Regions from separate parts of the Streptomyces sp. NPDC020379 genome, predicted to be linked through region 2. Evidence: riboswitches for the same ligand, from Rfam matches in the RefSeq annotation. Region 2 holds a riboswitch; the other holds the start of a gene.

The links. A riboswitch is a leader RNA that binds a small molecule or an ion and turns the genes downstream of it on or off. The one in region 2 is predicted to bind cobalamin.
Region 1: another riboswitch for cobalamin. It lies ahead of ACH427_RS08580 (CoA-acylating methylmalonate-semialdehyde dehydrogenase); the one in region 2 lies ahead of metE (5-methyltetrahydropteroyltriglutamate--homocysteine S-methyltransferase).

The regions. Positions count from the first base shown of each region.
Region 1 is NZ_JBIRVR010000005.1:97,648-105,230, reverse strand. Features, by position in the region: gene ACH427_RS08600 (bifunctional 2-methylcitrate synthase/citrate synthase) at 1-203, shown strand, start outside; gene aceB (malate synthase A) at 548-2,140, opposite strand; gene aceA (isocitrate lyase) at 2,303-3,583, opposite strand; gene ACH427_RS08585 (short-chain fatty acyl-CoA regulator family protein) at 3,963-5,366, shown strand; cobalamin riboswitch at 5,450-5,628, shown strand; gene ACH427_RS08580 (CoA-acylating methylmalonate-semialdehyde dehydrogenase) at 5,859-7,358, shown strand; gene ACH427_RS08575 (acyl-CoA dehydrogenase family protein) at 7,382-7,583, shown strand, end outside.
Region 2 is NZ_JBIRVR010000021.1:80,648-88,230, reverse strand. Features, by position in the region: gene ACH427_RS24895 (helix-turn-helix domain-containing protein) at 1-262, shown strand, start outside; gene ACH427_RS24890 (wax ester/triacylglycerol synthase family O-acyltransferase) at 325-1,644, opposite strand; gene ACH427_RS24885 (hypothetical protein) at 2,017-2,184, opposite strand; gene ACH427_RS24880 (hypothetical protein) at 2,194-2,790, opposite strand; gene metE (5-methyltetrahydropteroyltriglutamate--homocysteine S-methyltransferase) at 3,132-5,438, opposite strand; cobalamin riboswitch at 5,476-5,699, opposite strand; gene ACH427_RS24870 (helical backbone metal receptor) at 5,737-6,477, shown strand; gene ACH427_RS24865 (TDT family transporter) at 6,425-7,561, opposite strand.

The DNA of each region.
Region 1 (7,583 bases), on a different contig from region 2:
TCCACCCCAACCTCGACTACCCCGCCGGTCTCGCCTACCACTTGATGGGCTTCGACATCCCCGCCTTCACCCCCATCTTCGTCATGAGCCGCATCACCGGCTGGACCGCCCACATCACCGAACAGCTCGACCACAACGCCCTCATCCGCCCCCTTGGGGCCTACACCGGACCGGACCAGCGCGCGGTCCCGGCACATGCGTGACCGGCCGGGCCTCCACCTGCGCCGGAGGGCTCGCCGGCCTGGTCAGCCGTCCGGACCATGAAGTGCTCCGCCTCCGTCACCGCCTCGACGGGGCGCGGCAGGCGGGAGTCCATGATCCAGCCATGTCGCGCGCGGGCTTCCTGCCGGCCGTCGGGCATCACCACGATGTCGTCGGCCTCGGCGGGCGGTCCCTCGGCCGAACGCCGACCCGTGGTGATCTGGCCTGGATGCCCCACCCGGCTGACCGTGACGCGGTGGCGCGCGGCCGGCGCGGGCGCGGACCTCGGCGATGCCGGCACCCATCTGCCCGCCCCCGACCACCCCTGCTCAGCTGATGATCGCGTTCACGATCGCGCCTCCGTGTGCCGGACGAGGTATTGGGCATAGGCGTCGGCCGTGAAGAAAGCCGGCAGGTGCTTCCCCAGGGCGGTGCGTTCGAAGACGGCGCGGGCCCGTGCGGTGAGCGCGTCCGGCTGTTCGCCGGCCAGGGCGGCGGCCTCCTCGTCGAGGAGGGCGAGCACCGTATCGCGGTCCACGGCGCCGTGGCGGATCCACTGCCAGATCTGGCAGCGGGCGATCTCGGCGGTCGCGGCGTCCTCCATCAGTCCGTACAGGGCGACTGCTCCGCTGCCGCGCAGCCAGGCGTCGAAGTACCGCAGCACGACGGCGATGTTGGCGCGGACGCCCTCGCGCGTCGGTGGAGCGCTGATGCGGCGTACGGCGAGCAGGTCGGCGGCACTGACGTCGACGTCCTCCCGGGTGCGGTCGATCTGGTGCGGCCGGTCGCCCAGGACCGCGCCGAAGACATCGCGGCAGACGGGGACGAGGCCGGGGTGGGCGACCCAGGAGCCGTCGAAGCCGTCCTCGGCCTCGCGCTCCTTGTCCAGCCGCACCTTGGCGAGGGCCGCCTCGTTGGCCTCCACGTCCCGGCTCGGGACGTGGGCCGCCATCCCGCCGATCGCGTGGGCGCCCCGCCGGTGGCAGGTGCGCACGAGCAGCTCGGTGCAGGCCCGCATGAACGGGGCCGTCATGGTGACCTTCGCCCGGTCGGGAAGGACGAAGTCGGGGCGGTGGGCGAAGTTCTTGATCAGGCTGAAGAGGTAATCCCAGCGGCCCGCGTTGAGGCCGGCACTGTGCTCGCGAAGCTCGTAGAGGATCTCTTCCATCTCGACCGCCGCCGTGATCGTCTCGATCAGGACGGTGGCGCGAATCGTCCCGCGCGGAATGCCCAGCAGGTCCTGCGCGAGGATGAAGATGTCGTTCCACAGGCGGGCCTCGTAGCGGTTCTCCAGCTTGGGGAGGTAGAAGTACGGGCCGTGCCCGGTATCGATCTGCCGCCGGGCGCAGTGGAAGACGTACAGTCCGAAGTCCACGAGCGAGGCGGACACGGGACGGCCGTCGACGCTCAGGTGTTCCTCGGTGAGGTGCCAGCCCCGGGGGCGGACCATAATGGTCGCGGGCCGCTCGCCAAGGCGGTACTCCTTGCCCTCGGGGGTGGTGAAGTCGATGCGCCGCTCGATGGCGTCCAGCAGGTTCAGCTGGCCACCGATGACGTTGTCCCACGTGGGTGAGGTGGCGTCCTCGAAGTCGGCCATCCACACCTTCGCACCGGAGTTGAGGGCGTTGACGGTCATGCGCCGCTCGGGCGGCCCGGTGATCTCCACCCGGCGGTCGGCCAGGCCCGGCGCGGGCGGCGCGACGCGCCAGCCGGCATCGGCACGGACGGCCGAGGTGACGACGGGGAAGTCGAGGGACGCGCCGGAAGCGAGGAGGAGGGCCTGGCGGCGCCGCTCCTTGAGCACCTCGAGGCGCCGGCCCGCGAAGGCCGCGTCGAGCCGGCCGATAAAGTCCAGGGCCTCGGGGGTGAGGATCTCGTCGTGACGATCACCCGGCGCGCCGAGGACGTCGACACGACTGGTCAGTTCGGTGGTGGGCATGTGGTATCTCCATGAGCGGATTCAGGCGAGCGGCACGGGGCGGACGGGGACGGTCGTCCGCCCCTGACCGGGACGTGAACAGGCGTGCGCGAGCGCCGCGCGGTCGGTCCGACTCGGATCCGGACCGGAGGCACCGACCCGCGCACGCCCCTGGCCGGGCTCCTAGTGGAACTGCTCTTCCTCGGTGGAGCCCGTCAGCGCGGTGGTGGAGGAGGCGGGGTTGACGGCCGTGGAGACCAGGTCGAAGTAGCCGGTGCCGACCTCGCGCTGGTGCTTGACCGCGGTGAATCCGTGCTCCTGCGCGGCGAACTCGCGCTCCTGCAGGTCGACATAGGCGGTCATGCCGTGCTCGGCGTAGCCGCGGGCCAGGTCGAACATGCCGTGGTTGAGGGAGTGGAAGCCGGCCAGGGTGATGAACTGGAAGCGGTAGCCCATCGCCCCCAGCTCCCGCTGGAACTTGGCGATCTGGTCGTCGTCGAGGGCCGCCTTCCAGTTGAAGGAGGGCGAGCAGTTGTAGGCCAGCATCCGGTCCGGGTGCTCGGCATGGATCGCCTCGGCGAACTCCCGTGCCTGGGCCAGGTCCGGGGTGCCGGTCTCCACCCAGATGAGGTCGGCGTAGGGGGCGTAGGCCAGGCCGCGGGCGATGACGGGGGCCATGCCGTTCTCGACCCGGTAGAAGCCCTCGGCGGTGCGCTCCCCGGTGACGAAGCGGGCGTCGCGCTCGTCCACGTCGCTGGTCAGCAGGTTCGCGGCCAGCGCGTCGGTACGGGCCACGATGAGGGTGGGCACGTCCGCGATGTCGGCGGCGAGCCGGGCGGCGTTGAGGGTGCGGATGTGCTGGGCGGTGGGGACGAGCACCTTGCCGCCGAGGTGGCCGCACTTCTTCTCGGAGGCGAGCTGGTCCTCGTAGTGGATGCCGGCCGCACCGGCGGCGATCATCGCCTTGGTGAGTTCGAAGGCGTTGAGGGGCCCGCCGAAGCCGGCCTCGGCGTCGGCGACGATCGGGGCCAGCCAGTCGGTGGCGTCCGTGCCGCCCTCCGCGGTGGCGATCTGGTCGGCTCGCAGCAGGGCGTTGTTGATCCTGCGGACCACCTGCGGCACGGAGTTGACCGGGTAGAGGCTCTGGTCGGGGTAGGTGTGGCCGGCCTGGTTGGCGTCGGCGGCGACCTGCCAGCCGGAGAGGTAGATGGCCTGCAGTCCGGCCTTGACCATCTGCACGGCCTGGCCGCCGGTGAGTGCGCCGAGGGCGTGCACGTAGTCGCGCTCGTGCAGCTGCCGCCACAGGCGCTCGGCCCCGCGGCGGGCCAGGGTGTGCTCCTCGCGGACGCTGCCGGACAGCCGGATCACGTCCTCGGCGCCGTAGGTCCGCTCGATGCCCTTCCAGCGCGGGTCCGTCGCCCACCGCTCCGCCAGTGCTTCCGCCGCCGTCCGTGCCTGAGCCATGATCGTCTCCCGCTGTCGCGTTCCGTCAATTCTGCGAAGGGGAATCGCTCCCCTTCGGGTGCGGCCCGCCGTGCCCTCGACCATGCGCGAAGGCCGCGTGCTGATGGCGGTCGGGCTGCCGGAAGTGCCGGGATCTCCGACGTCAGGGCATGAATCAGGCCCGGTTCCGGTTCTCCGCCGTGGTTCCGGCGGGCCGCGTTACGACTCTGGCAGTGGCACTGAGTGCCATCAACCGTGGCTCTTTGCCAACTGTTGCAAATCTTTTCGGCGCGTTCTGCCAAGTCTGCGAAGGTTCGCTTCCGTGCCTCCCGTGCATAGACTCGCCGCCATACAGGACGTGAGCGAGCTTTGGATCCTCGACGGCGGACGGGAGACGGCGGTGAGCAAGACCTATGCCGGAGCCCGGCTGCGGAGGCTGCGGGAGGAGCGGCGGCTCAGTCAGGCCGAGTTCGCCCACGTCCTGGCCATCTCCCCCAGCTACCTCAATCAGATGGAGCACGACTCCCGGCCACTGACGGTCCCCGTACTGCTGCGCCTGACCGAGGCGTTCGGCGTGGAACCCGGGTTCTTCTCCGGGCTCGACACCACCCGGGTCCTGGCCGACCTTCGGGAGGCGCTGGCCGACGAGATCGCCGACGCCCGCATCTCGCCGGTTGACCTGTCAGAACTCGCCTCCCGCCTGCCGGCTGTCGCGGACGTCCTGCTCGATCTGAGCCGCCGCAACCAGACGTTGACCGAGCGCCTGGCCGAGGCCGCGGACAACCGGCGCGGCGCGGCGGCCCCGCCCGCGCCCCGGGCTCCGCACGAGGAGATCCGGGAGTTCTTCTACCGCCGCCGGAACTACCTCCACGACCTCGACCTGGCCGCCGAGAACCTGGCGACCGACCTCGGCATCCGCCCCGGCGGAGTCCTGACCGCGCTGTCCGCCCGGCTCACCGACAAGCACGCCGTGCGGCTCGCCACGGACTCCGACCAGTTGCACCACTACGACCCCTCGCGCCGGACCCTGCATCTGTCCAGCCGGCTGCGCCCCGGCCAGCGGGCCTTCCGGATGGCCACCCAACTGGCCCTGCTCGAACTCTCCCCGGAGCTCTCCGCGCTCGCCTCGGAGGACTACGACCAGACCTCCCCCACCTGGCGACTCGCACGCATCGGCATCGCGAACTACGTCGCCGCCGCGCTGATCCTCCCCTACCGCGCCTTCCACGCGGCGGCGGAGGAGATGCGCTACGACATCGAACGCCTCACCGACCACTTCGGGGTCGGCTACGAGACCGTCTGCCACCGCCTCAGCACCCTCCAGCGCCCTCACCTGCGCGGCGTGCCGTTCTCCTTCGTCCGCGTCGACCGCGCCGGCAACATGTCCAAGCGCCAGTCCGCCACCGGCTTCCACTTCTCCCGCGCCGGCGGCACCTGCCCCCTGTGGAACGTCTACGAGGCATTCACCACTCCCGGCCGCATCCAGGTGCAGATCGCGGCCATGCCCGACGGACAGCGCTACCTGTGGACCGCCCGCACCGTCACCCGGCAGCGCGGCGGCTGGGGCGAGCCGGGCAAGACGTACGCCATCGGACTGGGCTGCGAGATCCGGCACGCCGCCCGGCTCGTCTACTCCGACGGCCTCGACCTCGACAACGCCTCCGCCGCCACCCCCATCGGCATGGGCTGCCGCGTCTGCGAACGCCTCGAATGCCCGCAGCGGGCCGTACCGCCGCTGGGCCGGCCACTGGCCATCGACGAGAACAGCAGCACATTCGTGCCCTACCCCGTGGCCGAGCGGTAATACGGAGGGGGCGCACGGAACGACGGGCCTTGCCCATGCACAGGACGGCAGGGCGACGAGGCTGGACTTACTAGGACGTCCAACTATATCTTCGTGACCAAGGCCCGCGGTGCAGGGAAGCCGGTGTGAATCCGGCACGGTCCCGCCACTGTGACCGGGAAGTGTGCCGTCCAGAGCACGCCACTGACGCGACGCGTCGGGAAGGCGGGCGGCATGCGGTGATCCGGGAGTCAGGATACCGGCCGCGGGGTGTTCCGTGTTGTCCACGAGGATGGAGCAGACACGCATGGCACCGGTCCGTACCCACGACCCTGGTGATCCGGCGGGGCACGCACGCATGTCCGCTTACGCGTAACGCGTTCTCGTGACGCTCCGACGGCTTTCGAGCCTTCGCGTCCCACGGCAGCCGCACGCGACGCACCTCACCCGGTGCCGTCGCCGGCCGGCCGTGCCATCCCCGGATCTCATCCGACCTGACGAGAGCAGGCTTCCATGGTCCGCGAACTGACACACTTCATCGCCGGCAAGCACACCCCGGGGGCGTCGGGGCTCTTCACCGACGTGTACGACCCCAACACCGGCGCCGTACAGGCCCGGGTGCCCCTGGCCGGGCGCGAGGACACCGCGGCCGCGATCGCCGACGCGGCGGCCGCGCAGCCGGAGTGGGGCGAGTGGAACCCGCAGCGCCGCGCCCGCGTCCTGCTGAGGTTCCTGCAGCTGATCGAGGGCGAACGGGAGGCGCTCGCCCGCCTGTTGTCCGCCGAGCACGGCAAGACGATCGCCGACGCCCACGGCGACATCCAGCGCGGCCTGGAGGTCGTCGAGTTCGCCGCGGGCATCCCGCACCTGCTCAAGGGCGAGTTCACGGACAACGCGGGCACCGGCATCGACGTCCACTCGCTGCGCGGCCCCCTCGGCGTCACCGCCGGGATCACCCCCTTCAACTTCCCCGCGATGATCCCGCTGTGGAAGGCCGCGCCCGCGATCGCCTGCGGGAACACGTTCGTCCTCAAGCCCTCCGAGCGCGCCCCGTCCGTGCCGCTGCGGCTCGCGGAGCTCTTCCTCGAGGCGGGGCTGCCCCCGGGCGTGCTCAACGTGGTCAACGGTGGCAAGGAAGCCGTCGACACCCTGCTGGAGGACCCCAGGGTCCAGGCGATCGGCTTCGTCGGATCCACCCCGGTCGCGGCGCACATCTACGCCACCGCCGCCGCCCACGGCAAGCGCGCCCAGTGCTTCGGCGGCGCCAAGAACCACATGGTCATCATGCCGGACGCCGACCTCGACCAGGCCGCGGACGCCCTGATCGGCGCCGGGTACGGGTCGGCGGGCGAGCGCTGCATGGCGATCTCCGTCGCCGTCCCCGTCGGCGAGGAGACCGCCGACGCCCTGGTCGCCAAGCTCAAGGAGCGCATCGGCGCGCTGCGCATCGGCCGCTCCGACGACCCGGACGCCGACTTCGGCCCGCTGGTGAGCCGGGACGCGCTCGACCGCGTGCGCCGCTACGTGGACATCGGCACCACGGAGGGCGCCGAACTGGTCGTCGACGGGCGCGACTTCGTCCTCCCGGGCCACGAGAACGGCTTCTTCGCCGGGGCCACGCTCTTCGACCGCGTCTCCACCGGCATGCGCGTCTACCGGGAGGAGATCTTCGGCCCGGTCCTCTGCGTCGTCCGCGCCGCCGACTACGAGGAGGCCCTGCGGCTGCCCAGCGAGCACCCGTACGGCAACGGCGTGTCCCTCTTCACCCGGGACGGGGACACCGCCCGCGACTTCACCCGGCGGGTGAACACCGGCATGGTCGGCGTCAACGTGCCCATCCCCGTACCGGTGGCTTACCACACCTTCGGCGGCTGGAAGCGCTCCGGCTTCGGCGACCTCAACCAGCACGGCCCGGACGCGATCCGCTTCTACACCCGTACGAAGACCGTCACCTCGCGCTGGCCCTCCGGGGTCAAGGAGGGCGCGAGCTTCACCATCCCCACGATGCGGTGACGACGGTGACGACGACACTGACCATGACCGGCACCATGCTCTCCGAGGAGCAGCTGGCAATCGCCGAGACGACGCTGGACTTCGCCGAGGAACACCTCGCCCCGCACGCCGTCGCCTGGGACCGGGACAAGCACTTCCCCGTCGACGTCCTGCGCAAGGGCGCGGGCCTCGGACTGGGCGGCGTCTACGTCCGCGAGTCCTCCGGCGGCTCCGGCCTGACCCGCT
Region 2 (7,583 bases):
CGCCGCAGCCCGGCACGTGGCACCGCAGAACCTGCCCAGCATCGAACGCCGCGCCCGCTACTACACCGACATCGCGGCGGCGTTCGGCCGGTGGGACCGCCGGGACGAGTGCATCCGCGCGCTGCTGGCCGCCGAACACCACGCACCCGAGGAGACCCATGCCCGGCCTGCGGTGAAGTCCCTCGTCTCCGGACTGCTGCTCTCCGGGCGGACCACCACCGAACTCCGCGGCCTCGCCGCGCGCGTCGGCGTCCTCACCTGAGCGCGACCTCATCGCGACTTCGAAGTCCTGAGGACGAGAACCGACCCGTGGACGGCCAGGGCTCACCCCCCGCAGACAGCCGCCAGCTCCGCCGCCTCCTCCACGATCGAGCGGGCCAGCAGGTCCAGGTCCGGCACGGCGACCGCGTCGGCGAGCAGGCCGTAGAAGACGTGGTTCTCGTACGGGGTGACACCCACGGCGAGGGACTGCCCGGGTGCGAGCGGGGCGAGCGGATATGCCTCGCGGACTCGGCTGTCGGCCAGGGTGAGGCCACGCGCACCGCGCATCGGGACGCTGGAGACGAGCAGGTCGTAGAACAGACGGCCCGAGCGGGCGATCACGCGGCCGCCGAAGCGGTGGCCGAGGGGCGGGATGAAGTCGGCGAGCAGTGCGACGGCGCCCGCGCCGCCGGCGGGCCCGGCCTGCTTGTTGCGTTCCATGGCCTCGCGTACCGCGCGCACGCGGGCAAAGGGGTCGGGCTCGTCGACGGGGAGCCGGGTCAGATACCCGGAGAGCCGGTTGCCCGAGGCGGTCGGGTCGCTCGGGTCGCGCAGCGACACGGGGACGAGGGCGCGGGGGCGTACGCCGGTGCTGCCGTCGCCGCGCTTGTCGAGCCAGCGCCGCATGCCGCCCGCGACCACGGCGAGGAGGACGTCGTTGGTGGTACCGCCGGTGGTCTCGCGGACGCGCTTCACATCGCGCAGGTCGACGATGGCACCTTCGGCGCGCCGGGCGCCGGTGGCGCGGGAGGCGAGGGCGGGCGAGGAGTTCACATCCAGGGCGGCGCCGACCATGGCGGAGGCGATGGAAAGGCCACGTCCGGCGTCGGTGACGGCGCCGCGCACCAGACCGGGCAGCTCGCGCAGTCCGGGCAGGCGCAGTCCGGAGCCGCTCTTCGGCGGCCGGGCGGCATGGGCGGGAACGGGTGCCCCGTCGAAGAGGGACATGACGTACGAGGCCGCGCGTATGCCGTCCGCGTGGGCGTGGTGGAAGGTGAACAGGACGGCGAAGGACGTACCGTCCGCGCCGGGCAGCACATGCGCGGCCCACGGCGGCCGCTCCCGGTCCAGGGGCTGCTGCATCAGGATCCCGGCGGCCGTGAGGAAGTCCCGTACGGGAGCGGTGAGATGTACGTGGTTCAACGGGTCGAAGCCGGGGTCCACATCACGGGCGGCTCCGCCGACGGGGAACAAGACCGAGCGTATGCGGGTGTTCAGGCCCGGCGTACGGGACGCCCGGGCGGCGATCAGCCCGGCGGCCCGCTGGGCGGCGTCCGGGCTGTCGGCGTCGAAGACGAAGAGCCCGCCCATGTGCAGGGGGTGGCCGGCGGACTCGATGTTCCAGAAGGAGAGGTCGAGCGGGGAGAGCGGTTCGGGTGTCACGCCAGAGGTCACGGGGGTCTCCGAGTTCACAGGGGCATGGGCACGCTCGCGCGTCGAGCCGGTCCGGGGGCGACGCCGCTGGACGCAAACGACCAGAAGTCAAACGCCGTCTGTCGACTACGGTAAAGTGCGCACATGCCACGCTGTGTTAACGACATGTGAAGACGGGTGGGTCTTCGGCCACTCCGGTGGACGGCCCGCAGCTCGCTCCCCACCGAGCGACGAGGCCGCCCCCAGCACCCCGGTATCCGAGTGGCGCCGGCGACACGGGATTCAGACACTCCGCAATCGGTCCGAAAATCCGGGCCCTCCCCGCGCGGCGTTCCCGCAGAGAAGGCCCAGTCGTGCCCGGTGCTCGCATGCTCAGTGGTACTACCTGCCGTTCTTCACCGGTCGGCGGAGCACGTCCCTGATGCGCCACCACAGCTTGTGGGCATGCGGGGTCTCAGTGGAGTAGCTGGTGCTGAACCTGATGCTGTCCGCGGTACGCCCCAGGGGCGTGCCCTCGGACGAGTACCGCGTGGGAGGTTGTTCGACCATGCGTCTCTCCTACGGGTTCGGAGCCCTGGTCCCGCATCCCTCGCGCAGATCGTTGTTGGAACGGGTCTTCGGGCCCCAGCCGATACCGCTGGCGTAGCCCTGCATCACAGGGTAGTAGGTGTAAGTGCCGCCACCGTCGTGACAATCCGTCGACCACCCGAAGTCGATGAACTGGTTCGACGTCAGACCTGTGCCGTGCCAGTTGTTGTATCCACGCGGCCCGCTCCACGAGCTGCGCCACATCTGCGTCTGCAGTTTCTGCGCGCCGAACGACCCGCTGCACGTCTGCGAGGTCTCCCACTGGAAGTACGAACTGGCTCCGGCGCCATGGAAGGAGACATCGGATATGTACAACGAGCAGCTCGCCGCCGCCGGAGCCGCGGGACCGGAGGGCTTGGTCTCGCCGGCCTTGTAGGTGAAGGAATACCGCTCCCCCTTCGTCGTCTTGCCCCACTCCCCGATGGTGGTCCCCGTCACCACACGGTGTCCGTCCACCATCACATGCCCGGCTGAAGAGGTCGAGTTGTCCGAGGCGGCCGGTGCCACCGCCGAGGCAGAGGTGCCGAGACCCAGAACAGTGGCCACCGCCAGGCCAACAGCTGCCACGGACAGGGGTCTTGCTGTGCGCATAGGTGTTCCCTTCCGTCACCATGCCGGTCGGTCGATCCAGCACGCGGGAACGTTAGTTCGATATCACTGCGAGGGGGACACTCACCACAGGCTTGGCCGAATCACGGTCACTCCACCTGCGTCGAACAGCGCACGATGGCGCAAAGCCCCCTTCAACCGATGACGCAAGCGCCGGAAGGGACCGGTCTCGCCGTCGACCCGGTCCATGCATGGGCGAGTGAGATCATGCGGGAGAGTCACCCGTACAGAAGAAAGAACCCCCGGCCCACCCCGCCGCTCTCCCCCAAGAGCGGCGGGCCGTCATCGAGGCGGGCAGGTCAGCGCAGCGTCGCGCGTACCTGCCGCGCCGCCGCGACCACGTTCTCCAGCGCCGGGCCCGATTCCTCCGGGGCGCGGGTCTTCAGGCCGCAGTCGGGGTTGACCCACAGCCGCTCCGCGGGGACCGCGCGCAGCGCGTGCCGCAGGAGTTCGGCGATCTCCTCGACCGGGGGGACGCGCGGTGAGTGGATGTCGTAGACACCGGGGCCCGCCTCGCGCGGATAGCCCGCGGCCGCCAGCTCGTCGGCGACGGCCATCCGTGAGCGCGCCGCTTCGAGGCTGATGACGTCCGCGTCCAGGGCCTCGATCCCGGCGAGGATCTCGCCGAACTCGGCGTAGCACATATGCGTGTGGATCTGGGTGTCGGCGCGGACGCCGCTGGTCGCGAGGCGGAACGCCTCGGTGGCCCAGTCCAGATAGCCGGGCCGGGCGGCGGCCCGCAGCGGCAGGAGTTCGCGCAGGGCCGGCTCGTCGACCTGGATCACGGCGGTGCCCGCGGCCTCCAGGTCGGCGACCTCGTCGCGGAGGGCGAGGGCCACCTGGCGGGCGGTCTCGGCGAGCGGCTGGTCGTCGCGGACGAAGGACCAGGACAGCATGGTGACAGGGCCGGTGAGCATGCCCTTCACGGGGCGCTGGGTCAACGACTGGGCGTAGCGGGTCCATTCGACGGTCATCGGGGCGGGCCGCGAGACGTCACCGGCGAGGATCGGCGGCCGGACGTAGCGCGTGCCGTAGGACTGCACCCAGCCGTGCCGGGTGGCGAGGTAGCCGTTCAGCCGCTCGGCGAAGTGCTGGACCATGTCGTTGCGTTCGGGCTCGCCGTGCACCAGCACATCGAGGCCGGCCTTCTCCTGGAAGGCGATCACCTCGCGGATCTCGGCGGCGATCCGCTCCCGGTACTCATCGGCCGTGATCTTCCCGGCACGCAGATCGGCCCGCGCGCGGCGCAGTTCGGCGGTCTGCGGGAAGGAGCCGATGGTGGTCGTGGGCAGCGGCGGGAGGTCCAGCCGGGCGCGCTGGGCGGCGGCCCGTTCCGGGTACGGCTGCGGGCGGCGGGTGTCCTCGGCGGTGACGGCCGCGCAGCGGTCCCGTACGGCCGCGTCGCGGGTCAGCGCGGAGCCCGCGCGGGAGGCGAGGGCGGCGCGGTTGGCGGCGAGCTGGGGCGCCACCGCCTCGCGGCCCTCGCTCAGGGCCCTTGCGAGGATGGCGACTTCGGCCGTCTTCTGGCGGGCGAAGGAGAGCCAGCGGGCGATCTGCGGGTCGAGGTCGCGTTCGGCGGCGGCGTCGAGCGGCACGTGCAGCAGGGAGCAGGACGGCGCGACATCGAGCCGGTCCACCAGGCCGAGCAGGGTGGCGAGGGTGGAGAGGGCCCGCTCCAGGTCGGCGGCCCAGATGTTGCGGCCGTCGACGACGCCCGCGATGAGCCGCTTGCCGGGGAGCCCGCCGAGCGCGGCCAGCTCTTCGAGATTGGCGGCCGCGGGACCGGTGAAGTCCATCGCGAGCCCCTCGACCGGGGCCTGGGCGAGCACCGGCAGGGCGTCGCCGAGCCGGTCGAAGTAGGACGCGACGAGCAGTTGGGGGCGGTCCGTGAGCGCGCCGAGCTCGCGGTAGGCGCGGGCGGTGGCGTTCAGCACGGACCGGGGCCGGTCCTGCACGAGCGCGGGCTCGTCCAGCTGCACCCACTCCGCTCCGGCCGCCCGCAGGTCGGCGAGCAGCGAGGCGTAGACGGGCAGCAGCCGGTCCAGGAGTGTCAGCGGCTCGAAGTCCGCGCCGGCGTCGGGCGCGGGCTTGGCCAGCAGCAAGAAGCTGAGGGGACCCAGCAGCACGGGCCGGGCGGTGAGGCCCGCGTCGCATGCCTCACGGAATTCGCCGACCTGCTTACGGGAATCGGGCGTGAATTCCGAATCGGGGCCCAATTCCGGTACGAGATAGTGGTAGTTGGTGTCGAACCACTTCGTCATCTCCAGCGGTGGCGTGTCCGCCGTGCCGCGGGCCATGGCGAAATAGACGTCGAGCTCGGTTGTGGCCGCCGCCCGGTGCCGCTCGGGCACGGCGCCGACCGCCCAGGCGGTGTCCAGCACATGGTCGTAGAACGAGAAGTCACCGGTGGGCACCTCGGTGATGCCCGCCTCGCGCAGCTCCTCGCGGGCCGCGGCACGCAATGCGGCGGCGGTTTCCAGGAGTTGCTCCGCCCCCAGGCGGCCGGCCCAATAGCTCTCGGTGGCCTTCTTCAGCTCACGGCCCGGGCCTTGCCGCGGATAGCCGTGCAGCGTGGGATTCACACGTGCGACATGCGTCTGCTTCACGGAACTCTCCTCCGGAGTTCGTGCGGTCCGTACCCCGTGCGGGCATACGGGCAGTGGCAGGTCTTCGGACTCGCGGGCGCGCCCCGGTCCCTCGTCGAGGGGCCGGTCACCTACCGGCGGTCGCTTCCCGGACGGCGTCCAGTGCGTATGACCGCTTTCGTTCCCACTCACCGCTGCGGGGCAGTTCCGGATTCGCACCGGATTCCCTCTTGCGACGCTCCCGACTGGCGGACGGGGCGAACCAGCTGCACCGGCCAGCATAGTCACAGGAGTTGCCGCCCGGGCGTACTCTGTGATCATGGCCATTCGTACTGCCGTACGGCGCGTGGTGTCCCTCGTCCCCTCGCTCACCGAGGCCGTGGCCGTCAGCGCGCCCGGGCTGCTCGTCGGTGCCACCGACTGGTGCGAGCACCCCGCCGGGCTCGGCGTCACGCGGATCGGCGGCACGAAGAACCCCGACGTGGCCCGTATCGCCGCCCTCGCGCCCGACCTCGTCCTCGCCAACGAGGAGGAGAACCGCGCCCCCGACCTCGCCGCTCTGCGCGCGGCGGGCCTGCGGGTGCTGGTCACCGAAGTGCGCACGCTGGAGCAGGCGTTCGCGGAGCTGGAGCGGGTGCTGGTGGCGGGGTGCGGGCTGGAGCGGCCGGCGTGGCTGGCGGAGGCCGAGGAGGCGTGGCGGGACGTACGGGCCACGGGCCGCGCCGTGCGGGCGGTGGTGCCGGTGTGGCGGCGGCCGTGGATGGTCCTGGGCCGGGACACCTTCGCCGGGGACGTCCTCGCCCGGCTCGGGGTGGCGCACGCGTACGCCGGGCACGCGGAGCGCTATCCCCGCGTGCCCCTGGAGGAGTTGACCTCGTGCGGCGCCGAGCTGGTCGTGCTGCCGGACGAGCCGTACCGCTTCAGTGCCGACGACGGCCCGGAGGCGTTCCCCGGGCTGCCGTACGCGCTGGTCAGCGGCCGTCACCTCACGTGGTACGGCCCCTCGCTCACCGAAGCACCGCGGGTGCTGGCCGCGGCGCTGCGAGCAGCCGGCCGTTGACCAGCCCGTGCAGGGTGCGGGCCGCGGCGACCGCCCAGGCGGCGACGAGCAGGGCGTAGAGCCCGACGGCCAGCCAGGTGAAGGCGTGCAGGTGGGTGTGGCGGGCGAGCGCCGCGGCGCCGGTGACGCAGGTGCCGATGGGAAAGGTGAAGCCCCACCACGTCATCCCGAAGCCCATCCCGCGCCGGAAGGCACCCACGACCATGGCTGTGGCCAGCGCCAGCCACAGCAGCGCGAAGCCCATCACCGGGACGCCGTAGAGCACGCCGAACGCGGACATCGCGTGCGCGTACGGGGCCGCGACGGCTCCCGGTGCCGCGTCGGCGAGGTTGTTCACGGCCGTCGTGGACTGGCCCAGCGGGCCCAGCACCAGGAAGAGGGTCGGGGTCATCGCGAGGGGCAGCGGGCCGTGGTGCACCAGCCGCGAGAGGAGCATCGGCAGGATGGCGAGCGTCATCAGCAGGCTCATGCCGAACAGCGCGTAGCAGCCCAGCAGCATCGCCGCCCGCCACTGCCCGGCCGGCAGGTGCGCGACCAGCGCCGGGCCGTTCGCGGCGGAGACCATGGGGGCGACCACCGGCAGCAGCCAGACGGGCGAGGCGGCGCCGGGCTCGACCCGGTGCCGGGTCACCATCAGATACGGGATGCCCGCCGCGGCGACCAGCCCGAGCACGGTGCCGCCCACCCACAGGACGGAGTCGACGGCCACGGCCGCGGACGTGCCGATGACGCCCGAGCCGACGGAGAGGGTGGTGCCGCCGACGGCGAGCAGGGCCATGGCCAGGCAGCCGTAGAACGGCGCGACGCCCGGGTCGGCGAGGTGCCGCCGGGCCTGGTCACCGTGGCGCGCCCAGTGCGCGGCGCGGGCGGCGAGCAGGGTGAGGAGGGCGAGGGCGGCCAGCGCCCAGACGGCCTCGTACGCCACCCGCAGCCCCGGCGAGTGGGCCGGGAGCGCGGCTCCGGCGCCCGCGACGATGGCGGTGCCCATCACGGCGGCGTACCAGTTCGGGCCGAGGTGGCGGACACCCGGCCGCGGTTCGTGACGCGTGAGAGGGGTGGGGCTGGGGTGGACGAGCGTGGTCATGCCTCCACGATTGCCCATGGCA